DNA from 4 places in the Exiguobacterium sp. s64 genome. Region 1 is predicted to be linked to each of the others. Evidence: predicted binding sites of a transcription regulator. Region 1 holds the regulator's gene; each other region holds the start of a gene.

Region 1 (4,724 bases):
CTTGTATCCACGGTTGTGAGCCGGAACGCTGAAGCGGGTGCCTCTTTCAATTTAAAGTAGACTTTTGTTCCGATGTCTACAGGCATCGTATTGAACTCTTTAATCGAAATGAGTCCGTCTTCATCTGCCTGCTCGTTCGAAATTTCGTAGTATTTGCCACTGCGAATCAACACATCCACTGCGGCGTTCGGCGTCGTTTTCAATGTGACACCTGAAGTGACCGTTTTCGTCAGAACCGAGATACCATTTGATGAAGTATCGTCACTTTCTTTGACCGTCTGAAGTTCAATCGGATCGGCGTAAACACCTGACCCACTACCGATTTTCACAGTCACACGCGATCCAGGTGTGAACCACCGCGCCGGTTGCCACGTGTAACGCCCCGACTCATCCGATTGGACCGTCGCCGATTGATAGTTCAACAATGAATCCGATGAGTTCGATTGATACAAGTTTTTCGTCACACTGACAAACACCGGCGTGTTCGGTGCCGTCTTCCCGCTAATCGGACCTAAGACACCGGTTGGCGGGTCGAGCGTGAGCGGCACATAGTTCGATGCCCATAAGTCTAACCGGCGCTCAAAATCGTTCCACTTAAAAATCATGTCATACGACTCATTCGTCTGTAACGTCAGTTTCCCTTGCTCCCAAACGAACAGGTCGTCTTGATAGGCTAAACGTGCCGTCAGCTCAGTCGCTGGAATCGGTAAGGCCGTACCATCAACGAGCGTGGCCGTTCCGTTGACGTCATATGGACGACCTACCTCATAGCGATTCGTCGTTTTCGGCACATTGACATTCAGTTGCCATGGCGCTTTCCATAAAGACTCCGGCGTGTACACTTCCGTCTTCTTCATACCAAAAACGTACCACGGACCGTGTTGTCGAATGTCAGCGTCATCAATCGGTGCCTCTTTCCACTCATTCGTGCTGACGTTATAACTGACATAGAATGTCGTATACATTTCTCGCGTCATGAAGTAGTAGGTGCCGTCTTTCCACGTAAGATTACTTACGTTTGCTGCATCTTTCTCAATCCATCGTTTCGTCGCCAAATCGAAAATAAACATGTGCTCCGAGTCATCACTTTTGATCACGAACCATTGATTCGCTTCTTTCATGTGACGGGCCCACCTCACCTGTCCTGAATAGGAACTGATTGTCTCAAGCACCTCTCCTGTAACCGTCCGCTTCGTCACTTGACCGTCGGCGAATGCGAGGACGTTCCCGTCATCGAGCAGACTGTATACCTGATCGCTGCCTTTCGTTAGCGATCCGAGAATATCACCTGACATCGATGTGATAATATACTTTTCGTCATCAGCCCATAACATCATTCCTGTTGTTACATTCGTTGAGACGAGTCGATTCTCACTTCCTGCTTCGATTGGGAATGTCGTCGCTTCATTCGTACGTATATCCCACATCACCCACTCCGGCCATCCTTTTAACATAAATCGGCCGTCTCCGATAGCATACATATTATAAGCAGCAGACACGCGAATCGGTAACGTATATTCCTCACCGGTCTCAATGTGAACAAGCGTCTCCGGATTTCCCGAACGCCACACATACCCACTATCTCCTACGACTTCTCCTGCCGGAATGATTTCCGGTTTGGCATAGTCTTCTGCTCGAACTTCGACTCCCGGTGCCACCATCATGACGAGCACCACGAGCATGCTCCATAACCACTTGTTCATTAGTCTCCTCATTTCTGTTTATGAATGCATAACTTTCAAAAATAATCCATTTTTTGATTTAACCCTCCTAATTTTAAGTTGTTTTTTCAAAATTGAATAGCCCTAAAATCAAAAAAACACCACGTCGTATGACATGGTGTTCACTTCTCATTCATTTGTTTCATCAAATCCATCTGTTCTTTCACCATCGCCTCTTTCTCACGTCGGAGCACGCCCCGGTACGTGATACGTGAAATCGATAAGCTGATCTCATACAAGAAGAAGAGCGGCAGTGACACCATAAGGTGCGACGTCAAATCCGGCGGCGTGATAAAGGCCGCGACGACGAACAAGGCGAAGTAGGCGTACTTCCGAATCGATGACAGGAAGTACGGCGTCACGACACCGATGCGCGTCAAGAACATCGTCACGACCGGCAACTGGAATAACAGTCCGAATGGGATGGTCAGTTGCAGCAAGAACGTGAAGTAGTTCGACGCCCCGATGATTTGCGTCAGACCAAGGTCTTGCCCGAGGTCCGTCGAGATATCGAGGACGAGCGGGAACAACCAATAGTAGGCGAACGCGAGACCGATCAAGAACAAGATGAAGATGATCGGAATATAGGCGAGCGTCGCTTTCCGCTCGTTCGGATGCAGACCAGGTGCGACAAACGCCCACAGTTGATACAGTAGAAACGGACCAGCCGCGACGAGCCCGATGACGAGCGCCAAGTTCAAGTAAATCATAAGCGGGTCCGCGACCCCAAAGGCGTTCAATTCAAGGCCTCGTTCGACGAGGTCGGCCTGGAGATAGGCGAGCACATATTTGACACTCGGCAAAGCAATCAAAAAGAAGGCAAAGACGACAAATGCCGACAGCATCAGTCGTCTCCGCAGCTCTGTCAAGTGGTCGGACAGTGCCCGTTCTTGATCAGGTTGATGATTCATGATTACTGCTCTTTCTTCTCAATTTCTTTCTTGTCTTTCTCGTCATGCTCGTTCATCATGCCACTCGTGGCATTTTTGAACTCACGGAGCGTTTGTCCGGCGGCGCGTCCGAATTCAGGCAATTTCTTCGGCCCGAAGATGATAAGCGCGACGATGGCGATAATGAAGATACTCGCTCCCCCAGGAATACCGACGACGAGCAACGATGATAGTAATTCCATTATTGATGGACCCCCTCAGCAGATGGATAGTGTTGCATAAAGTAAATGAGCGACTGGAGTTCGATCGACAAGTCGATGTGATGGACGCGGACCGTGTCCGGCACCGTGAGACGGGCCGGCGTGAAGTTCAAGATGCCTTTGATACCGAAGCGGACCAAGTCGTCCGCGACCGGTTGCGCATAGGCAGACGGCACCGTGAGAATGGCGACGTCAATCTTGTTCTGTTTCATGATCTGTTCCATCTCATCGACGTGATGAATCGGGACACCGGACATCGTCGTGCCGACTTTTGTCTCGTCTGCGTCGAACCCGACGACGATATGTGTGTTATTGTTTTTAAGGAAGTTATAGTTGACGAAAGCTGTCCCGAGATGACCAACCCCGACCAAGGCGACGTTCGTAATCTCGTCCTGATTCAGTGTCTTACGGAAAAAGTCTAACAGATACTGTACGTTATAGCCATATCCCTTTTTACCGAGCGCACCGAAGTACGAGAAATCGCGACGGATCGTGGCCGAATCGACCTTGACCGCCTCGCTCAGTTCAGCAGAAGAGACACGCTGTTTTCCTGATGAATGTAGGCTTTGGATAAACCGATAGTATAGTGGCAACCGTTTGGCTGTCGCTTGCGGAATCTTTGGTTCGTTTTGACTCAACGGAAAGAGCCTCCTTTTTACGACGCGTTTCAAACGAATCTAATTTCATACACCTTGATTGTAAACGAATTCACATGACCACTCAATGAATATACCTGAAATGGGGAAGAAATAAAGTATACTAAATAGAGAGAAAGGGGTTTTTTCACTTGATCCTACTGCAAGTCAATAACTTATCGAAATCATTCGGCGTCGAGCCGATTTTAGAGAACGTCAAACTCGAAATTCAAGAAGGCGAACGCGTCGCCCTCGTCGGCCGGAACGGCGCCGGCAAGTCGACATTGCTCAAAGTCATCGCCGGGGAATACAACTATGACTCAGGCGATATCATGAAACCGAAAGACGTGACGATCGGCTATCTCGCCCAAGATTCAGGGTTAGAGTCGAACGAGACGATGTGGAACGAGATGCTCACCGTCTTCACCGATTTGATCGAACAGGAGAAGACGCTCCGCCGTATGGAACAAGACATGGGTTCTGAACGCATCTTGAACGACCCGGCCGCCTATGAGCGCCTGCTGTCGTCTTACGATGAAGAACAACATACGTTCAAAGACCGCGGCGGCTATCAATACGAGGCGACGATCCGCTCTGTGCTTCACGGGATGCGCTTCTATCCGGACGACTTCGAGCGCCGTATCGATACGCTCTCCGGTGGACAACGAACACGTCTCGCCCTCGCGAAGATGCTCCTGCAAAGTCCAGACCTGCTCATCTTGGATGAGCCGACGAACCACTTGGACATCGAGACGCTCGGCTGGCTCGAGAAGTATTTGAGTGGCTATAAAGGCGCCGTCCTCATCGTCTCCCACGACCGCTACTTCCTCGACCGTGTCGTCTCGGTCGTTTATGAGTTGTCACGCCATCGGAGCCGTCGCTTCGTCGGCAACTATACGAAGTATCTCGAACAAAAGGCCGCCATCTACGAGCAAGAGAAGAAGCAGTTCGAGTCGCAACAAGAAGAGATCGCCAAGATGCAGGACTTCATCCAGCGTAACATCGCCCGGGCGACGACGACGAAGCGGGCCCAGAGCGTCCGCAAACGTCTCGAGAAAGTCGACCGGATGGAAGCGCCGGACGGTGATGAGCGCAGTGCCGTCCTCTCGTTCTCAATCAAACGTCAAAGCGGGAACGACGTATTGAGTGCGAGCGATCTTGCCATCGGCTATGAAGAACCGATCGCCCAACAGCTCCGCTTCCAATTGCAGCGCGGCG
Region 2 (4,724 bases), on a different contig from region 1:
CTGATTTCGTGGGCGTCACTGGCGTTCCAACCGTACTTTACAGCGACGGCGGCCAATATCGGTTACGGCTGGTGGAGCCATGACATCGGCGGGCATTATCGCGGTTCGAAAGACGACGAGCTCGCCGCACGCTGGGTCGCGTTCGGGGTGTTCAGTCCGATTATGCGACTGCACTCGACATTGAGTACGTTCAACGGCAAAGAACCGTGGCGCTTCGGTCTCGAGGCGGAGCGGTCGATGAAGACGTTCTTGCGTCTGCGCCATCAATTGATCCCGTACATCTATACGATGAACTGGCGGAACCACGCGGGTGCCTTGCCGCTCATCTTACCGATGTATTATGAACATCCGGACGAGGACGCGGCGTATGAAGTACCGAACGAATACTACTTCGGCAGTGAGCTCATCGTCTCCCCGATCGTCGAACCGATGAATCGACAGCTCCATGTGGCGGCGACGAACGTCTGGCTACCGAAAGGTGACTGGTTCGACTTCTTTACCGGTCATCGCTACAGCGGGGACAAATCGGTTCGCGTGTTCCGCGGGCTCGAAGATCAGGCGGTGTTCGCCAAAGCCGGGGCGATTATCCCGATGGCACCACACCATTCGGGTCGAAACGATACCGACAACCCAGCCGATTTGGAAGTGCTCATCTTCCCAGGCGCCTCGAACACGTTCACGCTCTATGAAGACAATGGGAAGGACCGTGGCTATGAGACGGGAGCCTACGCCGAGACGACGTTCACGCTTGATTGGGAGGAACGGAGCCTTCATATCCAAGTGACAGGTGACCGGTCTGTATTACCGGTGGACCGCCATGTCACGTTGCTGCTTCGAGGGGTGACCGGGTCTGGTGAATACAAACGGGAGACACAGACGCTGCGCCTCGAGCTCGGACCGATCAGAGACGAGCTGACCGTGGAACTCCCGGTCGATGTGACGGCGAACGACCATCGTCTCGATCGGTTGTATCGCTTCTTGGACCGTGCGGAAATCTCATACGATTTAAAAGACCGGTTATACCGGTCAGCGGCCGCGAAGACGCGACTCGAAGCATGGCTGTTCGATTTACATGCGCTCGAACTCGATCGCGACCTGCAAGACGCGATTATGGAATTGATGCTCGACTGAATACTTTATTGTGACGAAGAGGGGCGGTTCATGCCCTTCTTTTTTGTAAGAAAATCGTTGGATTTTGTAAGCATTTTCACAAAAGAGTCGTTTTATACTTAAAAGGGAGGCAAGATGGATTGGAGGATGCGACATGAAACCAAAATGGACGGTGGACGATTTGAGACAGCTTGATGTGTTCGCCAAATGTGCCACACGAGAGCTCGAGGCGCTGTTGCCGCATGTGTATTGCCGCGTGTATCGGAAAGGTCAACTCTTGTTCATAGAGGGCGATCCCCGGGAACGGGTCTATTTCTTGATTAGCGGTTATGTGAAGCTTGAACGTTGCAACGAGACGGCGACACATCAATATACGGACTACTTGAAACCGAAGCAGTTGTTCCCGTATCGCGGCTTGTTGACGGAACCGTACTATCAACATTCAGCCGAGGCCTTGACCGATATCGAGGTCATCTATATGCCGACGGACCGATTCGAACAACTCGTCTCTCGGAACGCGTCGATGTTACTCCATATCGTCGGACAGATGAATCGGATTCTCGACTTGCACGAACGACGGGTGCAGGACATCATCACTCCGAGTCGACCGAACGCGTACTCAACACGATCCATTACTTGATTGAAGACCTCGGGGAACCGGAAGCAGAGGGGGTTCGCGTCCGGTGTCCGTTCACGACGATTGAAATCTCACGCTTATCCGGCACGTCACGGGAGACCGTGTCGAACATCTTGTCGCGCTTACGAAAAGAAGAGGTGCTTCACTTCGATGCGCGTGAATTGATGATCGGCCATCCCGAATACTTTGAACAGTCGACCGTATGACGCCACGTGATATACGCGGCGTCTTTTGCATGTCTGGCTAAGCGAAGCGTTCGCCATGGTCGTATGCATCAGTTATAATTAGTGAGAATCCTCACAAAGAAAAGTTTTGGATAGTACAGAAAGGATGAACGCAGTGAAACGACTGCAAGCTCTCGCTTTAGCTGAAAAACGCCATATCGTCGGACTCGTCATCGCCGCGGTGATGATCGGATTGTCGATTTTGGCGCAGGCGTATTTAATCGTCGATATCGTCGACCAGGTCTTTTTAAAAAATGCATCGTTTGAAAGCATCATCCCGGCGCTCGGCTGGCTCATTCTCGCCCTCGTCACGCGTGCTTTGTTCGGCTACATGTCAGGACGAATCGGAGCTAGTCTAGCGGAGAAAGCGAAACGGACACTCCGTTTGCAGTTGCTTGACCGTTATACATCGAATCCGATCGAGACATCTTTGTCCGGACAGTCCGGAAAGAAAGTCAGCGTCTTCATGGACGCGGTCGATGAAGTCGACGCCTACTTCAGCCAATATTGGCCGCAAGTCATTCAAACGTCGATCATTCCGCTGCTCATTCTCGTCGTCGTCTTCAGCCAACATTGGATCTCGGGCATCATCATGATGGTGACGGCGCCGTTCATCCCAATCTTTTTCATTATCATCGGGATTGCGACGCAGAAAAAATCCGAACAACAGATGGAGAAGATGAACCAGTTCTCCGGAAAGTTCTTGGACGTGTTGCAAGGATTGACGACATTGAAACTATACGGTCGGACCGAGCGTGAGGCGCAAGCGATTGAAAAGAGCAGTCTCGACTTCCGCGACGCGACGATGGTCGTCTTGAAGACGGCGTTCTTATCGGGTCTCATGCTCGAGTTCATCTCGATGCTCAGCACGGGCGTCGTCGCACTCGAAGTGGCGCTGCAAATGGTCGTCTGGCAGAACTTGACGTTCTTCTCCGGCTTTTTGATTCTCGTCTTGGCTCCGGAATACTATTTGGCCATCAAAGACCTCGGCGGTGCGTTCCATACCGGACGCGGCAGCATGGGGGCGGCCGATCGTATTTTCGAGGCGCTCGACGCACCGGATGAACGTCTGCAGTGGGGCGACCGGACGTTGACGAGCCGGACGCCCGACCTCGAGCTCGACGCCGTCTCGTTCGCCTATGAAGGTGGACGCTTCACGCTGGACCCATTGAGCGGTATGATTCCTACTGGCGCTCATGTGGCGCTCGTCGGGGCGAGTGGATCTGGCAAGACGACCGTTTTGAACGTGTTGTCCGGACTCGTCAAACCGGACAGTGGACGTGTCCTCGTCGACGGAGAACCACTCGAGACATACACCGATTCGTCATGGTATGACACAATCGGGTACATCTCACAAAATCCGTATTTGTTCGCCGGTACCGTTGCTGATAATATCGCCCTCGGGGAAACAGCCGACGAGATAAAAATCCTTGAAGCCGCGAATGCAGCCGGACTGAACGATGTCATCGCGCAATTGCCGAACGGCATTCATACCGAGCTCGGTGAAGGCGGTTATGGATTGTCCGGAGGCGAACGACAACGACTCGCCTTGGCCCGTGCCTTCTTGAAACGTCCCGGCATCATCTTGTTTGATGAACCGACGACAGGGCTCGATTTAGTGACGGAGCAAATCGTTCGGCGTTCGATTGAGGAGTTGTCGCGTGAGGCGACGCTCGTCACGGTCGCGCATCGGTTGCATACAATTAAGCAGGCAGATGCGATTTGGTTCATGGACGATGGAAAGCTACTCGCCCAAGGCACGCATGACGAACTGCTCAGCGTTCCGCAATACGCTGACTTGTTCACGCTACAGAAAGGGGTGAGAGGATGAATTCACTTTGGACGATCACGAAATGGATGATGCGAGAGAAGAAAGATATCGTCCTCTCGATCTTCTTTGGGTACGTGGCCGGCATCGCGGCCGTCGCCTTGTTCGCGGCGAGCGGTTATCTTGTCTCACGGGCCGGCCTCGTACCGCCGCTCTATGCGCTCATGGTACCTGTCGTCTTGATTAAATTGTTCGGTGTGATTCGGGCGAGTGCGCGTTATCAAGAGCGCCTTGCCTCGCACCGGGCGACGTTCACGATTTTGAGCGAGTTGCGGGTCCGGTTTTACCGCCAGCTTGAACCGCTCGTGCCGAGCATCTTTGCCAAGTATCGGAGTGGAGATTTGCTTGCTCGCGTCGTCGGTGACGTCGAGAGCTTGCAAAACTACTTTTTACGGGTATTCTATCCGCCGATTATCTTGGTGCTCGTCTTCTTGAGCACGATTTTCTTCGTCACGTATTTCTCGATGTGGGTCAGCCTCTGGATTTTGTTCGGTGTGTTCGTGACCGGTTTTTTGATTCCGGCGTTCTTCGCCCGAATCCGTGCCAAGCACGACCGCGAGCTTCGCGCTTTACGGGGTGACCTGTCGAGTGGGATGACAGAGATGATGTACGGATATCGCGATTTGTTGCTTCATCATCAACTTGGACGGACACGCGGCGAGCTGCTCGAACAGAGTGACCGTTACGCCGAAGCGCAGAAACGGGATGTGACGAATCAGTTCTTCAACTCGTCACTCGTCGTGGCGGCATCCCTACTCGTCTCGTGGGGTGTTCTTGCTATCGGGGCGTATCTCGTTGTCGACGGCGAGTTAAACGGCCTATTTTTGGCCATGCTCATCATGATGTCGCTCACCGCGTTTGAGAACGCGACACCGATGGCGGTCTTCCCAGGCCACTTTGCCGACAGCAAGCAAGCGGCCGATCG
Region 3 (4,724 bases), on a different contig from region 1:
GACGTTGACGTTCAAGTGATGTCCTTTATGCTCGCCACCCATGTAACCGTCAAGGAGTGCCGCCAAGTTGAGTTCGCGGGCCACTTCTTCTTTGCCGAGCGCTTTCGGTACGATTGAGAACGTGTATGAGATTCCGTCTTGCGCGTGCTCGAACGGGAGCTTCGCGACAGATGAGAGCGAAGCGGCAGCACCTTTCGTATCGCGACCATGCATTGGGTTCGCACCTGGGGCGAACGGTTCGCCGGCACGGCGTCCGTCCGGTGTGTTCCCTGTTTTCTTGCCGTAGACGACGTTTGATGTGATCGTCAAGACCGATTGCGTATGGAGCGCGTCGCGGTATGTTTTATGCTTACGCACTTTTTCCATGAACGACTCAACGAGTTCGACGGCGATTGAATCGACACGTTCATCGTTGTTTCCGAATTTAGGGAAGTCGCCTTCTGTCTCGAAGTCGACAGCAATGCCTTGCTCGTTTCGGACCGGTTTCACGGTCGCATATTTGATGGCTGACAGACTATCTGCTGTGACCGAGAGACCGGCGATTCCGCATGCCATCGTCCGTAGGATTTCTGGGTCATGAAGTGCCATCTCGATCCGTTCGTACGCATATTTATCGTGCATGAAGTGGATGACGTTGAGCGTGTTGACGTAGAGCTCGGCGAGCCAATCGAGCGTCCGATCGAAGTCGGCATACACTTTGTCGTACGTGAGCACGTCTTCGGTGTTCATCTCCCAAACCGGTGCGATTTGGTCGCCGCTCTTCTCATCGCGGCCTCCGTTCATGCTGTAAAGGAGTGCTTTTGCCATGTTGGCGCGGGCACCGAAGAACTGCATCTGTTTCCCGATCTTCATCGGTGACACACAGCAGGCGATGCCGTAGTCGTCGCCAAACTCTGGAAGCATGAGGTCGTCGTTCTCATATTGGATGGCGGACGTCTCAATCGACATCTTCGCGCAATATTGTTTAAATCCTTCTGGCAATTTCGTCGACCAAAGCACCGTCAAGTTCGGTTCTGGTGCTGGCCCGAGGTTTGAGAGTGAATGCAAGAAGCGGAATGAGCTCTTCGTCACGTTCGAGCGACCATCCTCACTCATCCCACCGATTGACTCGGTCACCCACGTTGGGTCACCCGAGAACAATTCGTTGTAGTCAGGCGTGCGCAAGAATTTGACGATCCGGAGCTTCATGATGAAGTGGTCGACGATTTCTTGAACGTCTGACTCGGTCAAACGACCTGCTTCGATATCACGTTCTGCGTAAACATCGAGGAATGTCGAGACACGTCCAAGTGACATCGCGGCGCCGTTCTGTTCTTTGACGGCTGCGAGATATGCAAGGTATACCCATTGGTACGCCTCTTGTGTATTTTCCGCCGGACGGCCGAGGTCAAACCCGTACGCCGCACCGAGTTGTTTCAACTCTTGGAGGGCCCGGAGCTGCTCAGACATTTCTTCCCGTGTCCGAATATCTGACTCTGATAAGAAACCGCCACGGTTCGCCAAGTCTTTTTTACGTTCTGCAATCAAGAAATCTAACCCGTACAAGGCAACACGACGGTAGTCGCCGATAATCCGTCCTCGGCCGTAAGCGTCAGGAAGACCTGTGATGATCCCTGACTTCCGCGCCGCCCGCATCTCAGGTGTATACGCATCGAAGACACCTTGGTTATGCGTTTTGCGAATTTCCGAATAAATCTTTGTGATTTCAGGGTTCGGCTCGAAACCGTATGACTCAAGGGCAGCGTCGACCATCCGGATCCCGCCGTTTGGATGAATCGAACGTTTGAACGGCTCGTCCGTTTGAACGCCGACCACTTTCTCGAGCTCTTTGTTTAAGTATCCCGGTCCGTGCGAGACGATGGTCGATGGGTTGTTTTGATCGACCGCCCAAACACCACCGCGTTCCCGCTCTTCTTTCGTCAATTCCATCACTTGTGCCCAAAGACGGTTCGTCGCATCGGTCGGTCCGACGAGGAAACGATCGTCCCCTGTGTATTCGTGTCGGTTCAAACGGATAAACTCACCGACGTTCACTTCGTTCGTCCACTGCCCAGGTACAAATCCTGACCAGGCTGATTTAATTTCGGTTGCCATTGTGGGTCACTCCTCATAGTTGAGATAACTGCGTGCTTTCTATAAGTTGAGTGTACGTGAAAACGTGAACATTTTGTTTTACATTCTTGTGAAAGTTGTAACAATCTCATGAACGTTGGCATAAAGCCGTTTTTGTAAGCGCTTTAAATACTGTTATAATGCAAACACCCTTCTTTCTGAAACAGATAAGTCTTGTTACGGCACGATTCAACTCATTTCTGTATCATTTCAGATGGGATGTGACGATTTATACAGTTTTCGTAGTGATGTACCTCACACCTCGGGGATAGAACTTGAATTTTTGCCTTATATCGGACACAATGAAGGCAGAACATTGTAGAAGAGGAAGGGGTTCTTCCCATGACGTACGAATTATTGACAGCCGCTCACGATTTAAAGACCGGTGACCGCATCTCTCTTAAAGTAGAGGAAAACGGTGAACAACGTGACGGATTCATCACAGAATTTGAAGACGCAGGTTTTTGGATTCGGTTTGACGACGACATCGAAAACGAGGATTTCATCGACTACCGCGATAACTTGCTCGTTGCTCTCATCTCGCGCCCGATTGACGTGGCAGCGACGTATCCAGAGCTCGCTTCATACGAACGGTTGACGAAAGAATTGCAGTATCGTGTGTATCAAGGCTTCACCGTCGAAGGCGTCGAGGCGGCGGCTGACCAAATCGATGTTCACATCAAACTCATCGAGGACGGACAGACGTTCACACAGACACTCCGTTCTTCATTCGACCAAGATACTGAACATGTTCGCTATATCTAAGACAGGGAGCGCTTAAGCTTCCTTTGTTTTTGCCCCACGATAAGGAGAATTGATATGAACTTTACAAAACCATTTATTAACGAAGCCTGGGATCGCCTTGGCTTTACTGAACCAATGCCGGTCCAAGCCGAAGCCTTCCCGCTTCTTCTTGACGGAAAAGACGTCACGATCGAAGCGCCGACAGGTACCGGGAAGACGCTTGCTTACTTATTACCCGCCATCGAAAAAATCGATGCGTCGAACGACCGTATCCAAGTCGTCATCGTCGCGCCGACGCGTGAACTCGTCATGCAGATTCAAACGGTCGCGCAACGCTTCACCGAGAAAGGTGACGTCCGCATCGCTTCGTTCATCGGTGGCGTCGAGTTGAAACGTCAAATCGACCGGTTGAAGAAAAAACCACATTTGATCGTCGGGACACCGGGCCGACTCGTCGAACTCATTGAGAAGAAAAAATTGAAACTTCACGAGACGCATACAATCGTCCTCGACGAAGCCGATCAAATCATCGATAGCGGTTTGACAGAATCTGCCGAACGGATCATCAAACATACGGCGCATGAACATCAAATCGCCCTCGTCTCGGCGACACTCACAGACACGCTTCAAGCTTGGGCTGCCCCATTCTTGAACGAACCGGCCCACGTGAAAATCGAGCGGGCGGTAAGCGCACAAGTCACCTATGGCTTCATGTTGACGACGCGCCGGTATAAACCAGAGTTGCTCCGCCGCCTGTCTCACGTCGACAACGTCAAAGCGCTCGCGTTCATCAACAACCGGTCGTTCTTGCCACCGTTGAAAGGTGAGCTCGACAAGATGAAAGTGAACTATCGCATGCTCGACAGCTTGAAAGGAAAGCGCGAACGTGTCGAAACACTTCGTGAGTTCCGGAAGGGTGACTACCCGCTCCTCATCACGACTGGCCTCGCAGCCCGTGGTCTCGATATCGAGGAAGTGACGCACGTCGTCCACTTCGACTTGCCAGAATCAATCGATGACTTTATTCACCGCTCAGGCCGGACGGCACGCGGGAATGCGGCCGGGACCGTGCTCTCGCTCGTGACAGATGAGGATTTGACACATTTGAAATCGTTCGCCCGTCAACTCGGCGTTGAATTGAAAGAACTCGAGATTTACCGTGGCGACGTCATCGAGAAGCGAATCGAGGATAAACCGCCGGTCGTCAAGCGTCCTGTGAATAAACGAGGACCACGCCGATGAAAAAAGACCGGAAAGTAATTCCATTCCCTTTGCTCGTAGAAGAGTCCGAATTGCTGGCCGAGCTGAAAAAAATGTATGAGCAGGCCGCGCTCGCGCGCAGCACGCAATGGACGAACTATATACAAGAGATCGCCTCGGAAGGCACGTGGCACTTGAAAGACGCGGAGTTGTTCCGCGACTTGTTCATCGATTGGGCCGTCTTCTTCGAGACGGACGAAGACGGGATGACGCCGCATGGTCGGTACTTGGCGGATCACAAAACCGAGATGTCCCCCGCCCTCTATCACGCGCTTCGGGGCTTGGCGGTCCCGCGCTGCTCGGTCTTCGAAGTGACCGAGGACGGTTTACGCGATTGGGAGACGAAAGAAATCTACAAAGTGACGCTTCCGGAGGCTCGTGAACCGGGCGATGTGATGCTCGGCAAACTGCTCGATATCCGCGGCAACTGGCGGTTCGGATCGGCGTTCCTCGCCCTCCCGGCGAAGATGGCCGGTAACGTATCGGACCTGTATATCGATTTCACCGACGAGGTCGGTCCAGGTGCGTTCCTCGACCAGTTCCCGGAGTTCTGTGCGGAACTGATCGACATGTTGCTTGATTTAGAAGAAGGGATTATCATCCCGAAA
Region 4 (4,724 bases), on a different contig from region 1:
AGCGTTGTCTCCCCTTGCCGCAACGGTTCGAACAACGTCTGGACAAGTAAGTCGACGTCCCATTGGAGCGCATAATATTCCATCGCTTCCGATTGTCCCGTCCCGTAACGCCGATGCCGCTCGACGATAAAATCATCGATATGTAGCATCATTTCCTTCGGTGAGGTCCCGCGCAGTTGATCAACAAGCGTCGTCTTCCCAGCTCCGCTCAATCCGTCGATGGCGACGATGAACGGCCGGCCTTGCGGATACTTGGCGTGTTCTCGACGAATGATTTCCCGTAAAGTGTCCATCCCCTCATCCCCTTCCTACAAAAAAAGTCAGCCCTAAACTACAGGGCTGACTTCAGTTTACCAGAGCACCCAGCCTTTCGCTCCCGGTGGCGCACTCTCAATCAAGTGCCAAATCGGGACCGTATAAGCGAACGCAATCAAGACGAACGTGACGGTGATCCATAGTTTCCAGTTTTCAAAGAAACGAGGCGTCTCCATCGCTGCCTCTTCCGTCTCAGCGAGCGGGAATTCTTCCTCCCCTTTCGGCGCGAGGAACGACAAGTTGAACATTGAGTAAACGAAGATGAGGACCGAGATCAAGAGGATCGTCCCGCCAATCGCCATGGCGATGTGGTATGGAATCCATTCGCGCGTAAGCGCATCCGAGAAGTACGTTGCCGGTCCGGTCCGACGCGGGTTGCCTTGGAGTCCTGAGATATGCATTGCGTAAGACATGATTGACATCCCAAACGCCCACGTTCCCGTTTGAATCAATCCGAGTCGGTTCATCTTTTTCGTGAGTGTACGACCGCGCAATACCGGTACGAGCCAATATGCCGTTCCGAAGAACGTCAAGGCGACGGCCGTCCCGACTGTGATATGGAAGTGACCTGTGACCCAAAGTGTGTTGTGGACCATCGCGTTCAATTGGTGCGATGCGTTGATGATCCCGCCGGCTCCGGCTGGAATGAAGAACAACATGCCGACGAACGGCGCGAGGAAACGGACATCCCCATATGGCATTTTCTTGACCCAACCGAATAACCCGCGGGCACCGAGTGCGCGACCACGCAGCTCGAACGTCGCAAACAGCGAGAACGCCGTCATAAACGACGGGATAACGACGAGGAACGTCAAGATGACTTGAACGAACTTCCAGAACGGCTCAATCCCCGGCTCTGTCAACTGGTGGTGGAAACCGACCGGGAACGAGAACAAGAGGAACAATAGGAACGCCATCCGGGCGAGCGCATCCGAGAAGATTTTCCCGCCGATGACTTTCGGCACGACCGTATACCAGACGATATAGGCCGGCATGAGCCAGAAATAGACGAGGGGGTGACCGAAGTACCAGAACAACGTCCGTGATAACTCAATCCCGACCGTATCTTTCCATCCGAGCGAGAGCGGTAGCAGCTGGAACAGAATCGTTCCGGCCACACCGAGCGTCGCGATGACCCACAATAGCATCGTCATGACACTCATATACGCCGGAAGCGGCGGGTGAATACCTGGGTTCTCCCGTTTGTAGTCCGCATACATCCGGAACATGGCGAACGCAGACAACCATGTGCCGACGACGAACAAGACGAGGCCGATATAGAAGATCGGGTCGGCCATGAGTGGCGCGTAAAACGTATACAACACAGTCGCTTTATTGGCGAGCACCATGATCGTGACGAGCACGGCACCGGCGATGATCATCCAAAATCCGAGCCACGCGACCCGGGTCGGGAACGACTCAAAACGTCCGAACGACTTAGCGAGGAGCGCGTAAAGAAGACCGATGATGAACATTGTCGTGAAGACGAGACCGAGCATGATGCCGTGCGCGGTCAAGAGTTGATAATAACCGAACACTTCCGGGATGACGCCCGTTCGGATGAGCGTCTGCATGAGTCCTGCCAAACCGCCGATTAAGACGGCGAGGACCGAAATGACGACATGGGCATAGGCGAGGCGCGCTTCTTTAACACCGATACTTGGTACCGGTACGCCGCGTTCCATTTCCCACTGTTTTAATTTTGAGGCTACGTCATTCATTTAGTCCACCACCTTAATTTTTGTCGACATCATGTGATGTCCGGTTCCACAGTATTCGTTACATAGAATCAAGAATTCGCCTGCTTCTTCGAACGTATACGTGAGCGAGTTGATGTGACCTGGCACGACCATCATATTGACCGGTGTCCCTGTCAATTGGAACCCGTGGACGACGTCCGGTGACGTGACGAGAAACGTGACTTTCGCCCCTTTTGGGATTTCCACATTGCCCGGTGTGAATGTGAACGCTTGGGCGACCATGACGAGCTCATACTCGTTGTCACCGATTTTATGAAGCCCTGGTTTGTCGAACGGTGCAGTTTGATGCACTTTTGCCGGGTCGATCAAATCGGCGTCCGAAGCCGGCTGATTCCCTGCCGCAAACGCAGAGATACCGAGCACTGTCAAAAAGACGCCTAATAGAATAATGCCGAATACTAACCAATACTTCTCAAGTTTATGAATATGCATCGTGCTTCCCTCCTCTTGCTCGTTATCGTGTCACAAATAAGTAAAAGACCGACGACCACATGGCAATGATGACACCAGCGACAATCATGACCGATGTGAACGTGCCTTTTAAGTTCGGTTCTTGTCCATCGTTTTTCTCCACGTGAAGGACCCCTTTCCCTTTGATTTCCACTTTCATTGTATGAAAAGGGGCACTGATTAATATGTGACATTTGTCACTTCAAAAGTGACAATCACATCAAATTTGCGTAGTTTCCACACATAAAGTTCACATTTGAAAAAAAGGCATACAAAAAGGCGATTGCTCCGACATCAGTCGGTCCAATCACCTGTTCATGTTCTCATGTCGTGACGCCGCACGTTTTTCAATGCTTATGAACGGCAAGTCAAAGCCGACAAATACCGGCGGGACAGCCTTCGCAGTAACATAGCTCTTTTAGGAAATCGATGTCATGCAACACCATCGATGTCGGAGTCGTCGTTAACACGCCTTCTTTCCGCCACTGGTTCATCATTCGATTGACCGTTTCGCGAGGTGCACCGATCAATTGTCCGAGTTCGCCGTCAGACGGATGTCTCGGAACTGTGACCCCCTCTGTCTCCTCTACGCCGTGCATTGCCGCCATGCGAAGCAACGTCGAGGCGAGCGCCCCTGGCTTCCCATACAGCAACAAGTCACGCAACTTCATCTCGGACTGTTTACGCATCATCGAAGTCCAACGCAACACCTCCGTAGCCAGCTGCGCGTCTTGACGCACGAGCTCGTCCATCTCTTGTTTTGAAATCCAGCCGATGACACTGTCCTCGGTCGTCTCGATACTGTAGGAGCTCGGGAATACATCGTCGATGTCGAACTCTCCAAAGAAGTCGTCAGCGCCGTATATGAACATGATGAGCGAACTCCCTTTTTTCGTCAGTTTCGTAAATTTGACGGCACCGCTCTTCAAATAAAAGAACTTACTGCATTTTTCTCCTTCCCAACAAACGATACTCGCTTTTGAATATTCTTGAAACGTCATCATCTCGAATAAGAGCTGTTTCGTCTCTTCTGAGAAGACGAAGCTGTTCGGTTGGGTCGTCCCACATTTCATAGTCATGTTGTCTGCTCCCTCCACTGGTCTCATGCCTAATCTGGCCTCGTGCGTGATATATGGTTTTATTATACAGGAGGGCAATGGGCATTTTCATAAAAGTATGTGACATTTCAAACAATCTTCTTATTTTTTCGTTCACAAAAAAAAAGACTGCAGGCTCTCTGCAGTCTAATCCAATCATCGGTAGACGAGTCGAATCAACTTCTCGGCTCCTTTGAAGTTCGGATAACGAACCGGCAAATCAAATTTCGTCGTATTGCGTAAAATCGATTTGGCATGGCTGAACGTCTCAAAGCTGTAGCGACCATGATACGAGCCCATTCCGCTCTCACCGACGCCACCGAACGGCAGGTTCGGGTTCGTCAAATGCATAAGGACATCATTGACACAACCTCCGCCAAACGTGAGATGCTTCATCACCTTCTGCTCCACCTCTTTCGTCTCAGTGAACAAATAGAGCGCGAGCGGGTGTGGGCGCGCTGCAACGAAATCAATCACTTCATCGAGTTGACGATACGTGAGTACCGGTAGAATCGGCCCAAAAATCTCATCCTTCATAACGTTTGCGTCTTCTTCGATGTCCGTCAATACAGTCGGAGCGATCTTCAATTGATCTCGGTCGGTCTGACCTCCGAAAAATACGTCGCCTTCCGTCAAATATCCGGTCAAACGGTCGAAATGTGTCTCATTGACGATTCGTGTGAACCGCTTCGTCCCGACGCCATTCCCGAACATCGTGAACGCTTCACGTTTAATGGCTTCGAGGAATACCTCTCGTTTCGATTCATGGACGAGGACATAGTCTGGAGCGACGCACGTTTGCCCGGCGTTCATCCATTTGCCCCAAGCGATCCGTTTCGCCGCAATCTCGATATTGGCATCGTCATGGACGATGGCCGGCGATTTCCCGCCGAGCTCAAGCGTGACCGGCGTCAAATGTTTCGCCGCCGCCTCCATGACAATTTTTCCGACCGGTGTCGACCCAGTGAAGAAGATATGGTCCCACTTCTTTGCGAGCAGTTCCGTCGCCACGTCTTTATCTCCTTCGACGCTGACGACGTAGCGGTCAGTGAACGCCCGTTCGAGCACTTTTGTGATTATTTGGGCGACGTTCGGTGTCAAT

The links. Region 1 encodes Rex, which represses fermentation and respiration genes when NADH is low (regulators of the CRP and FNR family bind a similar motif). Its sites were predicted from a motif close to TTGTGAAATATTTCACAA; they were not measured.
Region 2: a site for Rex is predicted at 2,033-2,050, ahead of cydD (thiol reductant ABC exporter subunit CydD). Genes of this name have one in related genera too.
Region 3: a site for Rex is predicted at 2,181-2,198, ahead of pflB (formate C-acetyltransferase). Genes of this name have one in related genera too.
Region 4: a site for Rex is predicted at 2,711-2,728, ahead of KNP64_RS10200 (cytochrome c oxidase subunit 2A). Genes of this name have one in related genera too.

What each region holds. Positions count from the first base shown of each region.
Region 1 covers NZ_JACSLH010000013.1:38,255-42,978, forward strand. The annotation lists gene KNP64_RS13815 (hypothetical protein) at 1-1,703, opposite strand, end outside; gene tatC (twin-arginine translocase subunit TatC) at 1,844-2,632, opposite strand; gene KNP64_RS13825 (twin-arginine translocase TatA/TatE family subunit) at 2,635-2,853, opposite strand; gene KNP64_RS13830 (redox-sensing transcriptional repressor Rex) at 2,853-3,509, opposite strand; gene abc-f (ribosomal protection-like ABC-F family protein) at 3,659-4,724, shown strand, end outside.
Region 2 covers NZ_JACSLH010000008.1:109,467-114,190, forward strand. The annotation lists gene KNP64_RS12090 (glycoside hydrolase family 31 protein) at 1-1,131, shown strand, start outside; gene KNP64_RS12095 (Crp/Fnr family transcriptional regulator) at 1,265-1,750, shown strand; gene KNP64_RS14850 (helix-turn-helix domain-containing protein) at 1,747-1,953, shown strand; gene cydD (thiol reductant ABC exporter subunit CydD) at 2,078-3,802, shown strand; gene cydC (thiol reductant ABC exporter subunit CydC) at 3,799-4,724, shown strand, end outside.
Region 3 covers NZ_JACSLH010000006.1:58,087-62,810, forward strand. The annotation lists gene pflB (formate C-acetyltransferase) at 1-2,094, opposite strand, end outside; gene KNP64_RS10150 (hypothetical protein) at 2,455-2,877, shown strand; gene KNP64_RS10155 (DEAD/DEAH box helicase) at 2,932-4,098, shown strand; gene KNP64_RS10160 (hypothetical protein) at 4,095-4,724, shown strand, end outside.
Region 4 covers NZ_JACSLH010000006.1:66,253-70,976, forward strand. The annotation lists gene KNP64_RS10185 (kinase) at 1-293, opposite strand, end outside; gene KNP64_RS10190 (b(o/a)3-type cytochrome-c oxidase subunit 1) at 351-2,036, opposite strand; gene KNP64_RS10195 (cytochrome c oxidase subunit II) at 2,037-2,507, opposite strand; gene KNP64_RS10200 (cytochrome c oxidase subunit 2A) at 2,530-2,649, opposite strand; gene KNP64_RS10205 (Crp/Fnr family transcriptional regulator) at 2,894-3,604, opposite strand; gene KNP64_RS10210 (aldehyde dehydrogenase) at 3,779-4,724, opposite strand, start outside.